3 regions of the Arthrobacter sp. TMS2-4 genome follow, and region 2 is predicted to be linked to each of the others. Evidence: riboswitches for the same ligand, from Rfam matches in the RefSeq annotation. Region 2 holds a riboswitch; each other region holds the start of a gene.

Region 1 (5,061 bases), on a different contig from region 2:
CATGAACACGGAGAACATCCGAAGGCCGTAGCCCTCAACTCCTGCGCCCATGGTGATCATGATGATGATGCAGCCCAATAAAAAGATCGCTGTTCGCCAGATCGGCCAGGATCGGCCCATCGACCACAGGCGGATCGCCCCGGCAAGGTAGAGCACGCCCAGAACCAGAGCGATTACGGGGATGAGCGGAATCGGTTGCAGCGTTGGTGCCAGGTAGGTCGCCCACGATGGTGGGGCCTCAGGTATCCACACTGGCCCACTGACCCACGGATCATTCATTGCTGTACAACCATCCAAACTTCACGGTCTCGCCAATGTCTAGGGTGCAGTGTGCGGCCGTCGGAACTCACTACACCCCGTTAAGCGGAACCAGGCACTGAGCGAATGGCGCCCGCGGCCAGTGCCTTACTTCCGGCCCGGACCGACATCCAGGGGACCGGTGACGGGCGGGCAAGGAAATAGCGGTAAGCACCCCCGTCCAGGGCGCTCACCGCCATCTCAGCTTGAGGGCAGCCACTTCACCGATGGGTGAAGTTAGCCGTTAACGCGTACGAAAGTGGATCCGGCGAGGTCAGAGAGGGAGTGCTCCATGGTGAGGTTCGCACCATTCATGCCGCTGCTGATGACCTTGCCGCCACCGACATAGATAGCGACGTGACCCGGACGGACCACGAGGTCACCCGGTGCCGGGGTGGCGACGACAGTTCCGTACTGCAGGAACTGCATAGGGCCGAGGTCTCCGACGTTCTTGCCGATCGAGCGCAGGGCCCGCTCGACGAGGATGGTGCAGTCCTGGATGGACCCGATCTGAGAGTACGCCGAGGCGACGAGGGCCGCGCCGACGCCGCTAGCGGGAACGGTCGGCGCTGCGGGAGCTGCCGGGGCGATCGGGGTGATAGCGGCCGAGGTCAGGGAGTATGTGGGCTGAGCTGCTGCAGGAGCGGGTACTGCAGTCGGGGCTGCGGCAGGTGCGCTGTAGAAGACCTGGCTGACTGGGGCTGCAGCGGGAACCGCGGCTGCGCTGACAGCAACATTGGTAGCGGCGCCGCCGGAAAGCCGGAGCTGCTGACCCGGGTAGATGACTGAGGCGTAGGACAGGCCGTTGGTCGCGAGTAGCGCATCGAGGTTCACGCCGTGCTTGGCGGCGATGGTGCCCATCGTGTCGCCGGAGGTGACCGTGTAAACGCCGGCAGCAGCGGGAGCCTGTGCGGTGACGGGGCGGGTGTCCTGCGTGTAGGTGCCGGCCTGGGCGGCGGGGGCTCCGATAGCGAAGACGAGGCCGCCGGTCGCGGCTGCAATGATGGCCGGCTTGCCGAGCGCGACAGCGCTGGTCTTCGCGGAATACGACAGGCCCTCGAGGGCGATGGAGTGGGTGACGACGGCGCGGTGGCGCGCGGGAATGGACGTACGTGACATGGTGGTTGCCTCTCCCATGCCTGCGGGGTGAGCTGTCGGGTTCGGATGGGAGTCACCCGGCCGTCCTTCATCCCTAGTGCTGTTTCTGCAGTAGCGAAACGCTGCTGCAGGTCCCGGCACGTCGGTCGTTGGATCGACTTAACCCCGAGGGCCATCACACAAAGAGCGTGCGGTGACCCGGTGGAAACGTGGTTCCCCCGTCCCTGCCATATGGATTGTGCGAACGGATCCCGGAGCAGTGGCAGGACTCGGCATTCTGCGCGGGAGAGTGGTCTCGACGGGTGCCGGGATCACCTGAGGAGAATACCCCAGGGTGGTATCGATAGTCACATTTATGTAACGTCGTCCGGCGTGTTGTCGCGACACGCTGCTTCAGGGCTTGCTAACGGGCTTAGGCGGAACTTCCGGTCCTGTTGTTCGTTCACCTCCTCTCGTCGTTGACGGATACTAGTGATGGCCGTGTACCTCGCGCGGCCGAGGACCGCATCAACGGCTACCTGTGCTGGGCAGCAGCGCGTCGATGATGATGAAGGGGACGACAATGCCCACCTATCCCGCATCGAACGTCACGGATGAGACGACTACTCCCCCGACACAAGCAACTTCCGACCCGCTTCCTCAGCACGACGCTGAAACTCACCCTCACGGCTATGCCGCCGACAAAGGCGCGTACTTGCGCCGACTCAAGCGCATCGAAGGTCAGGTCCGCGGAATAGCCCGCATGATCGACGAGGACAAATACTGCATCGACATCCTCACGCAGGTCGCCGCCGTGAATAGCGCCATGCACGCGCTCAGTCTGGGGCTTCTGGAAAGCCACCTCACGCATTGCGTCGCCGATGCGGCCCGGGAAACCGCAAGCACAGACAGCACATCTGACCCAACAAGCGTCGAAGCCGTCGACGCGAAGATCCAGGAAGCAACCCAGGCAATAGGCCGACTACTGCGCTAGTCGCTGACCGTATCCAGAAAGCATCAGGGCGACAAAAGCGAGGCTATCGGCAGGCAGACGCGCCCACTCTTGCCGTGCCAGAACACCTACTGTCGGGTTCGGCCTTCGTCTCGTCCTTGAGATTCCTGGGCACGTCGTGCTGCCGCTGAAGCTTCCTCGGATGCTTCCCTTCTCGGTGCGGAACTGGCTGCTGCTTCCCGCCGTCGACGGATAACTTCGACTTGCCGCGTACTCCACCCGGAAGTCCTCTCGGGTGCACGAGCGGCATTCTTGGTCTCGCCAACGGTGGGCTCCTTTGAGCTCTGTTCCTTCAAATCGGTCGCCGGTTCCGATACAGCATGTTCAGTCCCGTCGGTGGGTGCACGGTGCCTTGTTACGGCGCGGGCGATGGCCGCTGCCATGCTCTCCGACTGCTTCGGCTGATCGTCCGACTGGACGGCGTCCACGATCCGTGCCTCTCGCTGCTGCGGCGCCGGTAGCGGATCGCTGGCGGCGGCGCGTTCTGCACGCATACGGTCGATGACGCGCCGGGCAGCGGCCCGCTCGGTCGTCATGCGATCGGCGATCGCCGCCTCATCCGCTGCTTGTTGGATCTGCGTGGCCGACCTCGGTGCGACGATGGTGAGCTCGCTGTGTTTGTGCAGGGCCGTAGCACGCTCAATGAGGCGTTGCGCGGTGGGATCGTCCCGGTACTGCTTGGGGATCAGCGAGGTCTCGTGGGTGCCGATGTTGTACCGGTTCCGGTATGCCTCGGTCTCGGCCGCGATGCTGTGCCACTCGACTGCCTTTGCGTCTTTTCCGGGCACGGGCCCGAGGGCGTTCGTCCACGCGGGCTTTTCTTCCGCGAGTTGCGCACCGCGGACCATGACCTTCTGTCCGAGGTGCGCCCGGAGCCGGTCGAGCTCGGTCCGGTAGGAGGCCGGCACCAGCGGATCCCGAAGGAGGACGGTGGGCGCCAAGTCGTTGCTGACAACCGCTGTGGTGAGCGGTGCGGCAGGTACAGCGGATGCAACGACGCCGGGGGCCTCTCCCCCGGCTTCAGCACCGGTGTTGGTGGGTCGTGCGACGACGCGGAGTTGCTGCTCGTGTCTGATCGCCTCGTCGATGGTGACCTGGTGTGCGGTGCGGGGATCTTCCCCGCGGGCGGTGCGCTCGATCGCGGCCTGGCTGGGGGACAGATCGGCACGGCGTTCCAGCTCAACGGTCATCGCCTGCACCGTCCACTGGTCTTTGGACACAGTTCTCTGTGTCTCTGTGTCGCCCGGTTTAGTGGGGTCGACGGAGCGGATCCGCAGCAGGGCGGAGGTGCGTGCGTCCGTGAGCTTGTCGGTCCGCAGGAGCGCAAACGGGCGCGCCGCCCATTCCCTGTCCAGCCCGGCGTCCATCGGCGTCTCTCCGGGCGACCGGCGTGGCAGCTCGGTTCCTGCTGCGTACCTCGCGGCTTGCTGTGCGAGGCGGGCCAGATGTTCGTCGGACACGGCGCCGAGGGGACGCTGGTCGGCGTTGGAGAGGAGGCTGTGGGCGGCGTCGATGCGCTGCTCGAGCCGGTAGGCGAGGACGGCTGCCGGGTCCTGTGCCCCGTCGAACCCGCGCAGGTGCCCGGTGTCGGCGTGCTGCCCGCGCCCCGTGCTGTCCCTGTTGCTGTCCCGCGTGACGCCGGCGGCTTGGGCGAGGAGTGCTGCGGGGTCGAGTCCTTGGGCTTCTGCTGCGCGCAGGTGGGTTGCTACTGCTCCCCATGCCTCGTGGGAGGTGAACTGGACGGCGCTCCGCGGCCCGATCACCTCGGCCGCGATGGTCCTGGTCTTGGCTTCCCATGCGGCGTTCTCGACCTCGTTGTAGACGCCGGCGAGGGTCGCGACGTCGCCGGCACGGACGGCTTCGACCCGTACTGCTTCGTGCGCTGAGAGGGTGCGGTCGTAGTTCGCGGTGATCGTGGACAGGACGCTGTCGCGGGTCGCGGCCTGGTCGTTGTCGTCGCCGAGGGCGACGTAGAGGCGGTTCGTCTCGCGTCCTCGGGTGGCGGCGACGTAGGCGCCGGCGCGGTCGGTCCGCTCGTCCAGAATCGCGTGCGCGGTGTCCACGGTGGCGCCCTGGGCGCGGTGCACGGTCGCCGCGTAGCCGAGCTGTCCGTGCTCGTGGAGGTAGCTGGCCTCGACGGTGATCCGTCCGCGGTGGCCCGCGTGCCGGAGGGTGATGCGCTGCCGGTCCACCCCTGCAGCTGCGTCGGCAGATGTGTCGGCAGATGTGTCGGCAGATGTGTCGGCAGATGTGTCGGTGGTGGGGTCAATAGCTGGGTCGGTGGTGACTTTTTCGACGGTCCAGACATCGTTGTTCTTCACGAAGTCCTTGCCCTGGTTGACCTGCAGGGTGCGGTCGTTCTTGCGGGTGACGACGGTATCGCCGGCGTAGGCGCGCAGGCCGTCGCGCAGGACGACAGACGGTGTTGCCTCGGTGATCGGGCCGGTGCCGTCGGCCAGGTCGCCGGTGGCGATGCGGGCGGCCTGTGCGCGGGCGTTAAGGTCGGTGACGGTGGCGTTGTCGGTGGCGATCAGCAGCGAGGTCTTGCCCGCCTGGGTGTCTGCCCTCCACGCGGCGAAGGCGTCCTGCGTCATGGCCTCAAGGGTGCCCGCGGTGACGCGCTTGTTCTCAAGGTACCAGTGGAACGGGGTGTCCGCGCCGGCGGCGGGCGGCTC
Region 2 (5,061 bases):
GGCCTCCCGAAGACGTCGGCAGGACCGACCACCGGGTCGTCGTCCTCCGCCACGACGCTCGCCTTCCCGGTGAGCACAAGGACCAGCGCCCGGCGGAAGGTGACGACCGCCAGCGGTTCATAGCCTGCGTTCAGAACGAGAGTGCGCATTCGACGTGCCCCATTGCTGACCTGTTCCCCGCAACCGGTTGCCATCCCGGGGATCGGGAGAAGAGCTTCGGATTGACACTGCAAGGGTAAACCGCACCCGGCCGTCCGCGTAACGCCGGGCCGACGGGCTGCTCCTTCTGCCACCCGCGGCGGTCGACGCACAGGAGGACCGGCACAACGTGCCGGTCCTCCTGTGCGGGATCGTTCGGGGTCAGCCGCCCACGCGGATGTACACGCCGCCGGAGCCGAGCTCCGCCGGGGCGATGACCGTGGTGTTGCCGTTGAATCCGCCGTGGACGGCCTGGCCGCCGCCGATGTAGACCGCGATGTGGGCCGCGCCCATGCCGCCGTCCGCATAGTAGATCAGGTCGCCGGGGATGGCTTCGCCGGCACTCACGGTGCGGCCGAGGGACAGGTAGCCGGCCGGCCAGCCGTGGAAGTTGATCCCGGCTGCGGCGAGGGAGTTGCTCGCCAGGCGGGTGCAGTCCTGCACGACGCCGAGCTGGCCCCTGGCCGCGGCGGCGATCGTCGCCGCAACGCCGGAGGACGGTGCGGGAGCGGGCGTCGACGCCGGTACGGCGGTTGCCGTGCGGGTCTTCGCGACGGGCGCCGGCGCGATGGGCGCGGCGGGCGCCGCGATCGGAGCTGCCACCGCCGGAGCGGCGACGGCGGCGGGAGCGGCGGGAGCGGCGACGACCGGGGGTGCTGCGACGGCGGGCGCCGGGACCTCGACCGCGGGTGCTGCGACGGCGGGCGCCGGGACCTCGGCCACGGGTGCTGCGACGACGGGCGCTGCGGGAACCGGGGCTTCGACGACGGGTGCCTTCTCGACCGGAGCTGCCACGACGGGAGCCTTCTGCACCGGAGCCTTCGGGGCGACGACCGGCTTGGCCTTCACCCTGACCGGGGTCCTGGCGAAGGACACCTCGGTCGTGTTCGAGGCGACGACGGCGGTCCGCGCGGAGGGCAATGAGACGTTGGAGACCCTGACATCCCGCTGCGGCTTGACGTCAGCGGCGTTGGCAGCGACCCCACTGGTCAGGACCAGGCCCGATACGGCGACGATGACGGCGGCCTGCCGGCCGACGGATCCGGCGTTGGAGGCGACGGCGGCGGACAGACCGGACAGCGGACTGATGTTTCGGGGCGCGCGGTGGCGGCCCGGTGAAGAGCATGTGGACACGTTGGATTGCCTCTCCCAACGCCTGCGAGGTGAGCTGTCGGATTCGGATGGGAGTCACCCGGCCGCTGCGGAAACAGCGACTTAACCCCGAGGATCTCTTGTCAGAGACCCAGAATTGGTTCCCCCGCCTCTGCCATGCGATGGTGCGGACGGACCCCCGGCGATGGCAGAGCTAGGCGATTCGCAGGAGAGTGCCCGATTCGTAGCGAGTCCGGCACGAGTTGAAAGCTACAGCACGACGCGAGGTATGTCACATTCCGATCACGAAATGGTGTGTTTCTGGTGACGACCCGTGTGTTCCGGTCAGTCCTCGAGTGACACGAAGACGTGTGCGGCGACCTCGGGCGGCAGTTCGAGGGCCCCCTCGACGCCGGGGACGCGCACCGAGACGTAGCCCCCCACCGATTCGAGGCTGAGTCGTGCACCCGGGCGCAGTCCGCCCTCGTCGAGCTGGGTGAGGAGTTCGGGATCCACCTGGATGGGCTCTGCGAGGCGGGCGAGCGTGACCAGGCTGCCGGGGGTATAGGTGGCCATCGCGGACAGCAGCGTGACGACGCCGTCAGTGAACTGCTCCGCCTCCACGCCACCGATCGCAGCCAGGCCCGGAATCGGGTTACCGTACGGGGAGTCCGAGGGCTTGCCGAGGAGCTCGTACAGCCGGCGCTCCACCCGCTCGCTCATGACGTGCTCCCAGCGGCATGCCTCGTCGTGCACGTACGCCCAGTCGAGTCCGATCACGTCGCTCAGCAGTCGCTCAGCGAGACGATGCTTCCTCATGACGCCGGTGGCACGGCGTCGGCCGATCTCCGTAAGCTCCAGGTGCCGGTCTCCGGAGACGACCACGAGGCCGTCGCGTTCCATCCGGCCGATGGTCTGGGACACGGTGGGGCCGGAGTGGCGCAGCCGCTCGGCGATGCGCGCACGGAGCGCGACGATGTTCTCTTCCTCGAGCTCAAGGATGGTCCGCAGGTACATCTCGGTGGTGTCGATGAGGTCCGTCATGCGGTTCAGCTCCTTGGTGCGGTGCGGGTGCGCGGCTGGATGCCTCACGCCGGTGAGGGGTGCGGCCATCAGCCCGGCTCCGCCCCACGCCTCCCAAGGTTAACGCATGGCATCGTGGGCCCGGCAATTCCTGGATACGTCGGGACCGTCGGCCGGGGCATGCCTCCCGGACGGCGTTAACAAATGGAGGGCCGTCAGCCGCTGGGGCAGAATGAGGTCGATACCCCGCCGCCCCAGAGCTGGAGCCCCCATGAGCGAATCGCCCCGCATTCCCGCACACCTCCTCCCCTCGGACGGGCGCTTCGGTGCGGGTCCGTCGAAGGTCCGGAGCGGCCAGGTCGACGCCCTGGTCGCCGCCGGCGCCTCCCTTCTCGGGACCTCCCACCGGCAGGCCCCGGTCCGTGACCTCGTGGGCCGCGTCCGCGAGGGGCTCAGTAGCTTCTTCACCGCCCCCGACGGGTACGAGGTGGTTCTGGGCGTGGGCGGATCGACGGCGTTCTGGGATGTCGCGACCTTCGGGCTCGTCGAGCGGAAGGCCCAGCACCTCTCCTTCGGGGAGTTCGGCTCCAAGTTCGCGTCCGCCACGACCAAGGCACCGTTCCTCGACGCCTCCAGTGTTCTCACGAGCGAGCCGGGAACCCGACCGGACGCGACGGCGGAGGCGGGGGTCGACGTCTACGCCTGGCCGCAGAACGAGACCTCCACCGGCGTGGCAGCACCCGTCCAGCGGGTCGAGGGCGCCGACGACGGGGCGCTCGTCCTCGTCGATGCCACCTCGGCAGCGGGCGGGCTCGACGTCGACGTCTCCCAGGCGGACGTGTACTACTTCGCACCGCAGAAGAACTTCGCGTCCGACGGCGGACTGTGGCTCGGCCTGTTCTCCCCCGCAGCGCTCGAGCGTGCCGCACGCATCGCCGCGAGTGACCGGTGGGTCCCGGACTTCCTCAACCTGCAGACCGCCGTCGACAACTCGCGCCTCAACCAGACCTACAACACGCCGTCGCTGGCGACCCTCGTGACGCTGGACGCCCAGGTGCAGTGGCTCAACGCGCAGGGCGGCCTGCCCTTCGCCGCGGCGCGGACGGCGGACTCGGCGGGGCGGCTGTACCGCTGGGCGGATGCCTCCCCCGTGGCGAGCCCGTACGTGGCCCGGACCGAGGACCGCTCCAACGTGATCGTGACCGTGGACTTCGACGACTCCGTGGACGCCGCCCGCATCGCCGCCATCCTCCGCGCGAACGGGATCGTCGACGTCGAGCCGTACCGGAAGCTGGGGCGCAACCAGCTCCGGGTAGCCACGTTCGTGGCGATCGAGCCCGACGACGTCTCCGCCCTCATCGGGTGCATCGACCACGTGGTCGAGCACCTCCTGTAGGAGCACGCCGCAGCGGCCTGCGCGAACGGCGGGACCCAGCCCGGGCGCACCGGCCTATGGAGCGGGGTCGGGCGTGTCGGCCGCGTGGTCGATGCGCAGGCGCCGGGGCGCCGAGCGGTCGTAGCGCAGCCGCACGTCGTGATAGCGCCAGGCCCAGAAGATCCCCGCACCTGCGGCGACCAGACCCGAGGCCGCCGCGACCCCGAGGCTCCACCGCGGGCCGAACATGTCGGAGACCCAACCCACCACGGGCGCACCGAGCGGTGTCCCCCCGAGGAAGATCGCGAAGTACAGGGCCATCACGCGCCCGCGCATGGCCGGCTCCGTGGTGGTCTGCACGTAGGCGTTGGCGCTCGTCATGAGCGTGAGCGCGAACAATCCCACGGGCACGAGCGCCACTCCGAAGAGCACCAGCGTGGGGGCCAGCGCGGCCAGCGCGCACGAGATCCCGAACGCCGCAGCCGCTCCGAAGATGAACCGCAGGCGCGGCCTGTCGCGCCGTGCGGAGAGCAGGGCGCCCGCGACGGAGCCCACGGCCATCACCGAGGACAGCACCCCGAAGACCCCTGCGCCCTGACCGAACTCGGTGCGCGCCATGGCCGCGATGAACACGGCGAAGTTCAGTCCGAAGGTGCCGACGATGAAGATCGCGAGCAGAACCATCATCAGGTCCGGCCGGTGCCGCACGTAGCGGAATCCCGCCCTGATGCGCCCCTTGCCCGGCGCCGGCCGGGGTTGCGCGTTCAGCTCGGAGCTGCGCATCACGAGCAGCACGTAGACCATGGCGCCGAACGTCAGGGCGTTGATCATGAACACCCAGCCGGGCCCCACGCCCGCGGTGAGCAGCCCCGCGATGGCGGGGCCCACGAGGCGTGCCCCGTTGAAGGAGGCACTGTTGAGCGCCACGGCGTTGGGGAGGTACTCGTCGCGTACGAGGTCCGACACGAACACCTGCCGGGCCGGGGCATCGAAGGCGGAGACGACGCCCAGCGCCAGGGCGAAGGCGTAGACGTGCCACAGGACAGCCACGTCGAGGAGGACCATCAGCCCGAGACCGACACCCAGCAGCGCCATGGCCACCTGCGTGGTGGCGAGGAGCTTCCGCCGGTCGACCGTGTCCGCGATGAGGCCCGCCCACGGGGCGATGACGAGCTGGGGCCCCAGTTGCAGGGCCATGACGATCCCGAGCGCCGACGCGTTCTGCTCGGTGAGGATGTCGTAGACCAGCCAGTCCTGCGCGGTCCGCTGCATCCACGTGCCGATGTTCGAGATCAGGGCACCGACGAACCAGAGCCTGTAGTTGTGGATGCCGAGGGATCGGAAGGTGCTCATGCGCCTCCCCGTCCGGTCCG
Region 3 (5,061 bases), on a different contig from region 2:
GTGTGGGCGGTCAGCATCGGATCAGCGATGAGCTGCCAGGTGGAGTACAGGAATGCCGCAGCGACACCGATGGACACAAGGGTGTCCATGGTGGATGAGAGGTGGCGGGCGTTGATTGCGGCCGCCCGGTGGAACGGCCAGGCCGCCCAGGTGACCACGGGCAGGGAAAGGAGAAGGGCAGCCCACCCCCAGTGCGGGAACTGGGCTGCCGGCAGCATCGAGATGATCGTCACCGGGATGGTGAAACCGGCTGCGATGATGAGGCGCCGTTTCAAGGACCTGGCTTTTCTCTCCGCGGCTGAGGCTTTCGCGTCGTCCCGGGACCTGGCGGCGTCAACGTTTTCCCGTGATTCGGCGAACCCGCCTAGCCCCGACGGCGCGTTCCCCTCCGATCCCGGACCGACCCGGTAGCCGGGCGCGACTACACCGGCAGTGTCATCGCCGGCACCAGTAGACGAAGGACCTGCAGGGGTGGCCACGCGGGTTGCCGTGGCTTCGGTAGCGGGCTGCCGAGTCGGTTGGCTAGCGCTGCGCAGGGTCGCCTTGTAGCCGATGGCGTTGACGGTGTCGATGATCTGCGAAACGCTCACGCCCTCGGGTACCGTGACGGTCGCGGACTCGAGTGGGAGATTCACCGAGGCCTGAACACCCTCGATTTTTCCGAGCTTACGTTCCACCCGGCTTACGCAGGACGCGCAGGTCATGCCCTCGATGTCGAGATCGATGATCTGTCCGGCAGTGGTGCCCACGCCTGTGTCGGTGCTCATGCGTCTAGTTCCTTGCCGTGGCTTCGATGACGTGCTGTGGGTGAGGTGCCTCTGGTGAGGCGCGGTGCTCGATGACACCGCTGGACGACGTCGGGAAGTACTGCTTCGCTGGCCCTGTCCTACCGCTTGCCTGGCGGTGCCAGGGGTTCAGTACCGTAATGGCGCCCCGAAAATCCTCGTGCCGACTCCTCCGCGGAAGTGAACTGTGCCCTGCACAGGCGCGGTGGGGATCCCGTTCGGGATGCAGGCTGTGGTGGTGTGAGGGTCAGCTGTCGACGACCGTGTAACCGGCGGTCTCTACTGCTTTGCTCAGCACTGCCGGATCGGGATCCACGTCGGCCGTGATCGTCGCTGTGGAGACCCCACCGGCGTTGAGCTGCACATCGACCCCCTCGACCCCGGGCACGCCGGAAAGTTCCTCCATGACCGACGAGACGCAGTGGCCGCAGGTCATACCAGTGATGTTAATGGTCGTTTGCATGGGATGTTCTCTTTCTCGGCAGAGCGGGGAGGAATGGGATCTGGCACCCGGCAGGGTTGCCCGGAGCCGGCAAGGCTGCCGGCGGACCGTCAACGAAGCAGTCGGCTGATCGCGTCGGTCGCTTCCTTGACCTTCGCGTCGACGGCGGCGGAATCTCCGGACTGGGTGGATTCATGAGCTGCTCCGACAACGCAATGCGCAATGTGCTCTTCGAGCAAGCCGATGCTCACCGCGTGGAGGGCCTTATTGATGGCCGCGACCTGGGTGAGGATGTCGATGCAGTATTTGTCTTCATCGACCATGCGGGCAATACCGCGCACCTGGCCCTCGATGCGCTTGAGCCTGCGGAGGTAGGCGTCCTTATCAGCGGTGTATCCCCGCTGAACAGAAGCCTCGGTTTCGGTGGTCACGTCGTTCCTTTCGACAACAAAAATATATACCCCTTGGGGGTATATAAACAAGAGGGGTGAAGTGAGATCTTCTTCACGCCTTAATCATCCCCTGCTTGGCTCCGAAAAGGTGCCTCAGGCTACGGGAGTGCGGGTGCGCCCTTGACATGGCGGGCTCAAGCGAAGTTCGCCTCGGGCCCCGCTTCCATGCAGCGCGGCGTGTTGCATGCGGCCTTTCCCTTGCGTTCGTTACCCCAACGTGACATTTGATACCAGCGGGGGGTATTGTCATCGAGTGTTCACAGCACCAGCTGGAACACTCCCGGGCAGAATGCCGAGTCCTGCCGCTGCCGGGGATACGTCCGTTCATATCCGTATGGCAGGAACGGGGGACCCAAGATGTACGGGCCACCACGCGTGGTCCTTGGGGTTAAGTCGCTTTATTTCCGTCCCTTGGGATGAAGCGGCCGGGTGCACTCCCATCCGAACCCGACAGCTCACCCCGCAGGCATGGGAGAGGCAACCGACGCATGTCACGAATCACTTCAGCGCGCCACCGCGCCACCGTCAATCACTCGATCGCCCTTGAAGGGCTGTCCTATTCCGCGAAGACCGGCGCTGTAGCGCTGGGCAAGCCGGCCATCATCGCAGCTGCGACCGGCGGTATTGTCTTCGCCGTAGGAGCTCCCGCCCAGGCCGGAACTTACACGCAGGAAGCAGCCGGCACCACCGTTCAGGCTCCCGCCACCGCAGCACCTGTTACCGCGGCTCCCGCTGCAGCAGCCGGCGTCCACACCGTCGTTGCGGGTGACACCATGGGTGGCATCGCCGCCCTGCATGGCATCAGCCTTAACGCGCTCCTGGCGCAGAACGGCCTGTCCTACGCCTCGGTCATCTACCCGGGCCAGCAGATCACCCTTTCCGGTGCTTCCGCTGCTTCGACGTGGGCCCCGGCCGCCGCGAGCCCTGCTGCTGTGCCCGCCGCAGCACCGGCAACCCAGGTTTCCTACACCGCTCCGGCCCCTGCCGCAGCACCGGCAACCCAGGTTTCCTACACCGCTCCGGCCCCTGCCGCAGCACCGGCCGGTGTCCAGCTGCTCTCGTCCAATATTGCCCCGATCGCCCCGGCAGCCCCTGCGGCTCCCGCCGGCGATGTCTCGGCAAGCGGTGTCGGTGCGGCCCTGGTCGCCTCGGCCTACGGCCAGCTCGGCTCCATCCAGGACTGCACCATCCTCGTCGAGCGGGCCCTGCGCTCGATCGGCCTGAACGTCGGGGACCTCGGACCGACACAGTTCTACCAGTACGGCACGGTCGTCTCCACGCCCGCCCCCGGTGACCTGGTCATCCGCCCCGGTCACATCGGCATCTACGTCGGCAACGGCGAAGTCATCAGCAGCGGCATGAACGGTGCGAACCTCACCATCAAGCACCCGCTGTCTGACCTGGCTGGCTCGTCCTTCGTGCGAGTCAACGGCTAATACTCGCTGACCTGAACGCCGTCTCCATAGACTGAGAAGGCGGCAGGTGCCCTGGACGGGGGTGCCTGCCGCTTTTTCTCTGCCCAAAACACCCCACGCCGCTGGCCGCTCCTTGTGAGCGCTCACCGGAAGCGGACCTATGGACGAACCTATGGACGTATTACCAAGCCGTCCACGATCACACCGACCAGACTGCGGGCTGCATCGGCAGAGGGCAGGGCGGCGGCCGCATTCACAGCGTGCAGGCTGAACAGGGCAAGTTCCCGGGGCGCAATGTCCGAGCGGACACCTCCTCCGGCCTCCTGCGCGCACGTTTTCACGGCACTCCTGATCAAGGCCTCCAGAAAGTCGCGCAGATGCTCCTGCGTCTGCGCGCCGTGTACACCTTGGTGCAGGAACGCGGGCGCCTCCGCCATGGGTACTTGCTGCAACATCACCGCGTACGCCTCAAGTACCGACCTCAGCGTCTGAAGCGGATTCCCACTTCGTTCCGCGTGAACGCGCATCTGACCAAGATGAACCAGATGCTGATTCACCTGCCGCTCGTGCCACGCCGCGAGCAACGCTTCCACATCCGGGAAATATTTGTAGAGGGTCGCGCGGGAGATTCCGGCCACGTCAGCAACCTTTGTCATCGACACAGCCGGCACCCCACCCTGACCCACCAGTCGTGCCACCGCATCCAGCACCGCCTCCCGGACAGAGCTTCGGTGTTCCTGCACGGTGTCCTTCCACAACTTCCCCATGGGTTCACCCTACAAAGCGCTCCACCTAATACAACCTGTTCAGCCCCTGTACAGTTTGTATCGAGGAATCAACGGCTGCGCTGAGAGGACCATGCATAGCGGAATCATCGGATCGACCCCCTACCGATCAGGGCGGCACCCGAACCCAAGCTGACCGGCGTCCGCCTCGCCCGCCGATGCCCCGCTGGGTGAAGGTTTTCCTCGCCATCGTTCTGGTCATCGCCGCAGCCTTGCTGATCTCTAGTGCCCTCGGCATCCAGCACGGCCCCGGGATGCACGGGGCCCTTGGTGACTCAGCAACCAGTGTTAGCCAGGTCCTTCCGTCTTGATGGTGATGCCCCCGCGCCTGCGCAAGGCAGCCCTCATGCTTCACGTGGGCGCGTCCGTCGGGTGGTTTGGCGCTATTGCGGCGTTCCTCATCCTCGCCATCGCCGCCGCGACGACACAGGACGAGTGGACAACGCGCGCCGCCTACGCCTCGATGGAAACCATCGGGCGGCTGGCCCTCGTACCCCTGAGCATCGCCTCGCTCGTCACAGGCATCATCCAGTCCCTCGGCACCCCTTGGGGGCTCATCCGCCACTACTGGGTGATTATCAAACTGCTCATCACCGTCCTCGCTACCGTGATCCTGCTCCTCTATATGGAGACACTCACCCTTCTAGCCGGCGCCGCCCGCAACCCCGCCGCGCCCACCGGGCCGGGGGAGTTGCTGCCGAACGCATCACCCATCCTCCACGCCGGCGCGGCCCTCATCGTCCTGGGTGTCGCGCTTGGCCTGTCGATCTACAAACCACGCGGACTCACCGGCTTCGGCATCCCCGCCCGCAGGTAATCGTCCCAACTGAATGCGCTTTGCTCGAGGCCAGTGCGGCCAACTCGTAGGGCTCAACGATCCTTGGGCATGGTCTGTGGTCTGTGGTCACGGTTCTGATAAGCGGGGAGTCGAGGTTCGGCAGTTCATCCATCGTGTCTGCAGCGTGCGCGATCACTTCAGTTGAGGATGGAGCTTATCGGAGACGAGGATAGTCCCCGCCCTGGAAGACGGCGACCAACCTGTCGCAGTTGCAGATGGAAGACAGTTATCTCGGCTGGTGCGCGCTCGGTCGCAGAGCGCACACGCGCTCAGTGAGGTCTGGTTCGTTGCCGCCCATGAGGCGTTGACTGATGTCGAACACCTCCCGCACCCGGGGTCATGGG

What was found. Region 2 has a riboswitch for cyclic di-AMP ahead of ACX80F_RS11380 (NlpC/P60 family protein). Riboswitches for the same ligand answer to the same signal wherever they lie in the genome.
Region 1: linked by a shared signal. The riboswitch ahead of ACX80F_RS14760 (LysM peptidoglycan-binding domain-containing protein) and the one ahead of ACX80F_RS11380 (NlpC/P60 family protein) in region 2 are both predicted to bind cyclic di-AMP.
Region 3: linked by a shared signal. The riboswitch ahead of ACX80F_RS15760 (C40 family peptidase) and the one ahead of ACX80F_RS11380 (NlpC/P60 family protein) in region 2 are both predicted to bind cyclic di-AMP.

Annotation. Positions count from the first base shown of each region.
Region 1 is NZ_JBTNDI010000014.1:28,053-33,113, reverse strand. It holds gene ACX80F_RS14765 (cytochrome c oxidase assembly protein) at 1-279, opposite strand, end outside; gene ACX80F_RS14760 (LysM peptidoglycan-binding domain-containing protein) at 535-1,416, opposite strand; cyclic di-AMP (ydaO/yuaA leader) riboswitch at 1,419-1,648, opposite strand; gene ACX80F_RS14755 (metal-sensitive transcriptional regulator) at 1,958-2,368, shown strand; gene mobF (MobF family relaxase) at 2,455-5,061, opposite strand, start outside.
Region 2 is NZ_JBTNDI010000008.1:19,739-24,799, reverse strand. It holds gene ACX80F_RS11385 (HNH endonuclease) at 1-149, opposite strand, end outside; gene ACX80F_RS11380 (NlpC/P60 family protein) at 361-1,332, opposite strand; cyclic di-AMP (ydaO/yuaA leader) riboswitch at 1,338-1,505, opposite strand; gene ACX80F_RS11375 (metal-dependent transcriptional regulator) at 1,636-2,334, opposite strand; gene serC (phosphoserine transaminase) at 2,585-3,709, shown strand; gene ACX80F_RS11365 (MFS transporter) at 3,764-5,041, opposite strand.
Region 3 is NZ_JBTNDI010000017.1:30,522-35,582, forward strand. It holds gene ACX80F_RS15745 (heavy metal translocating P-type ATPase) at 1-767, opposite strand, end outside; gene ACX80F_RS15750 (heavy-metal-associated domain-containing protein) at 1,033-1,248, opposite strand; gene ACX80F_RS15755 (metal-sensitive transcriptional regulator) at 1,338-1,658, opposite strand; cyclic di-AMP (ydaO/yuaA leader) riboswitch at 1,994-2,161, shown strand; gene ACX80F_RS15760 (C40 family peptidase) at 2,168-3,115, shown strand; gene ACX80F_RS15765 (TetR/AcrR family transcriptional regulator) at 3,265-3,861, opposite strand; gene ACX80F_RS15770 (DUF2269 domain-containing protein) at 4,226-4,696, shown strand; gene ACX80F_RS15775 (LVIVD repeat-containing protein) at 5,055-5,061, opposite strand, start outside.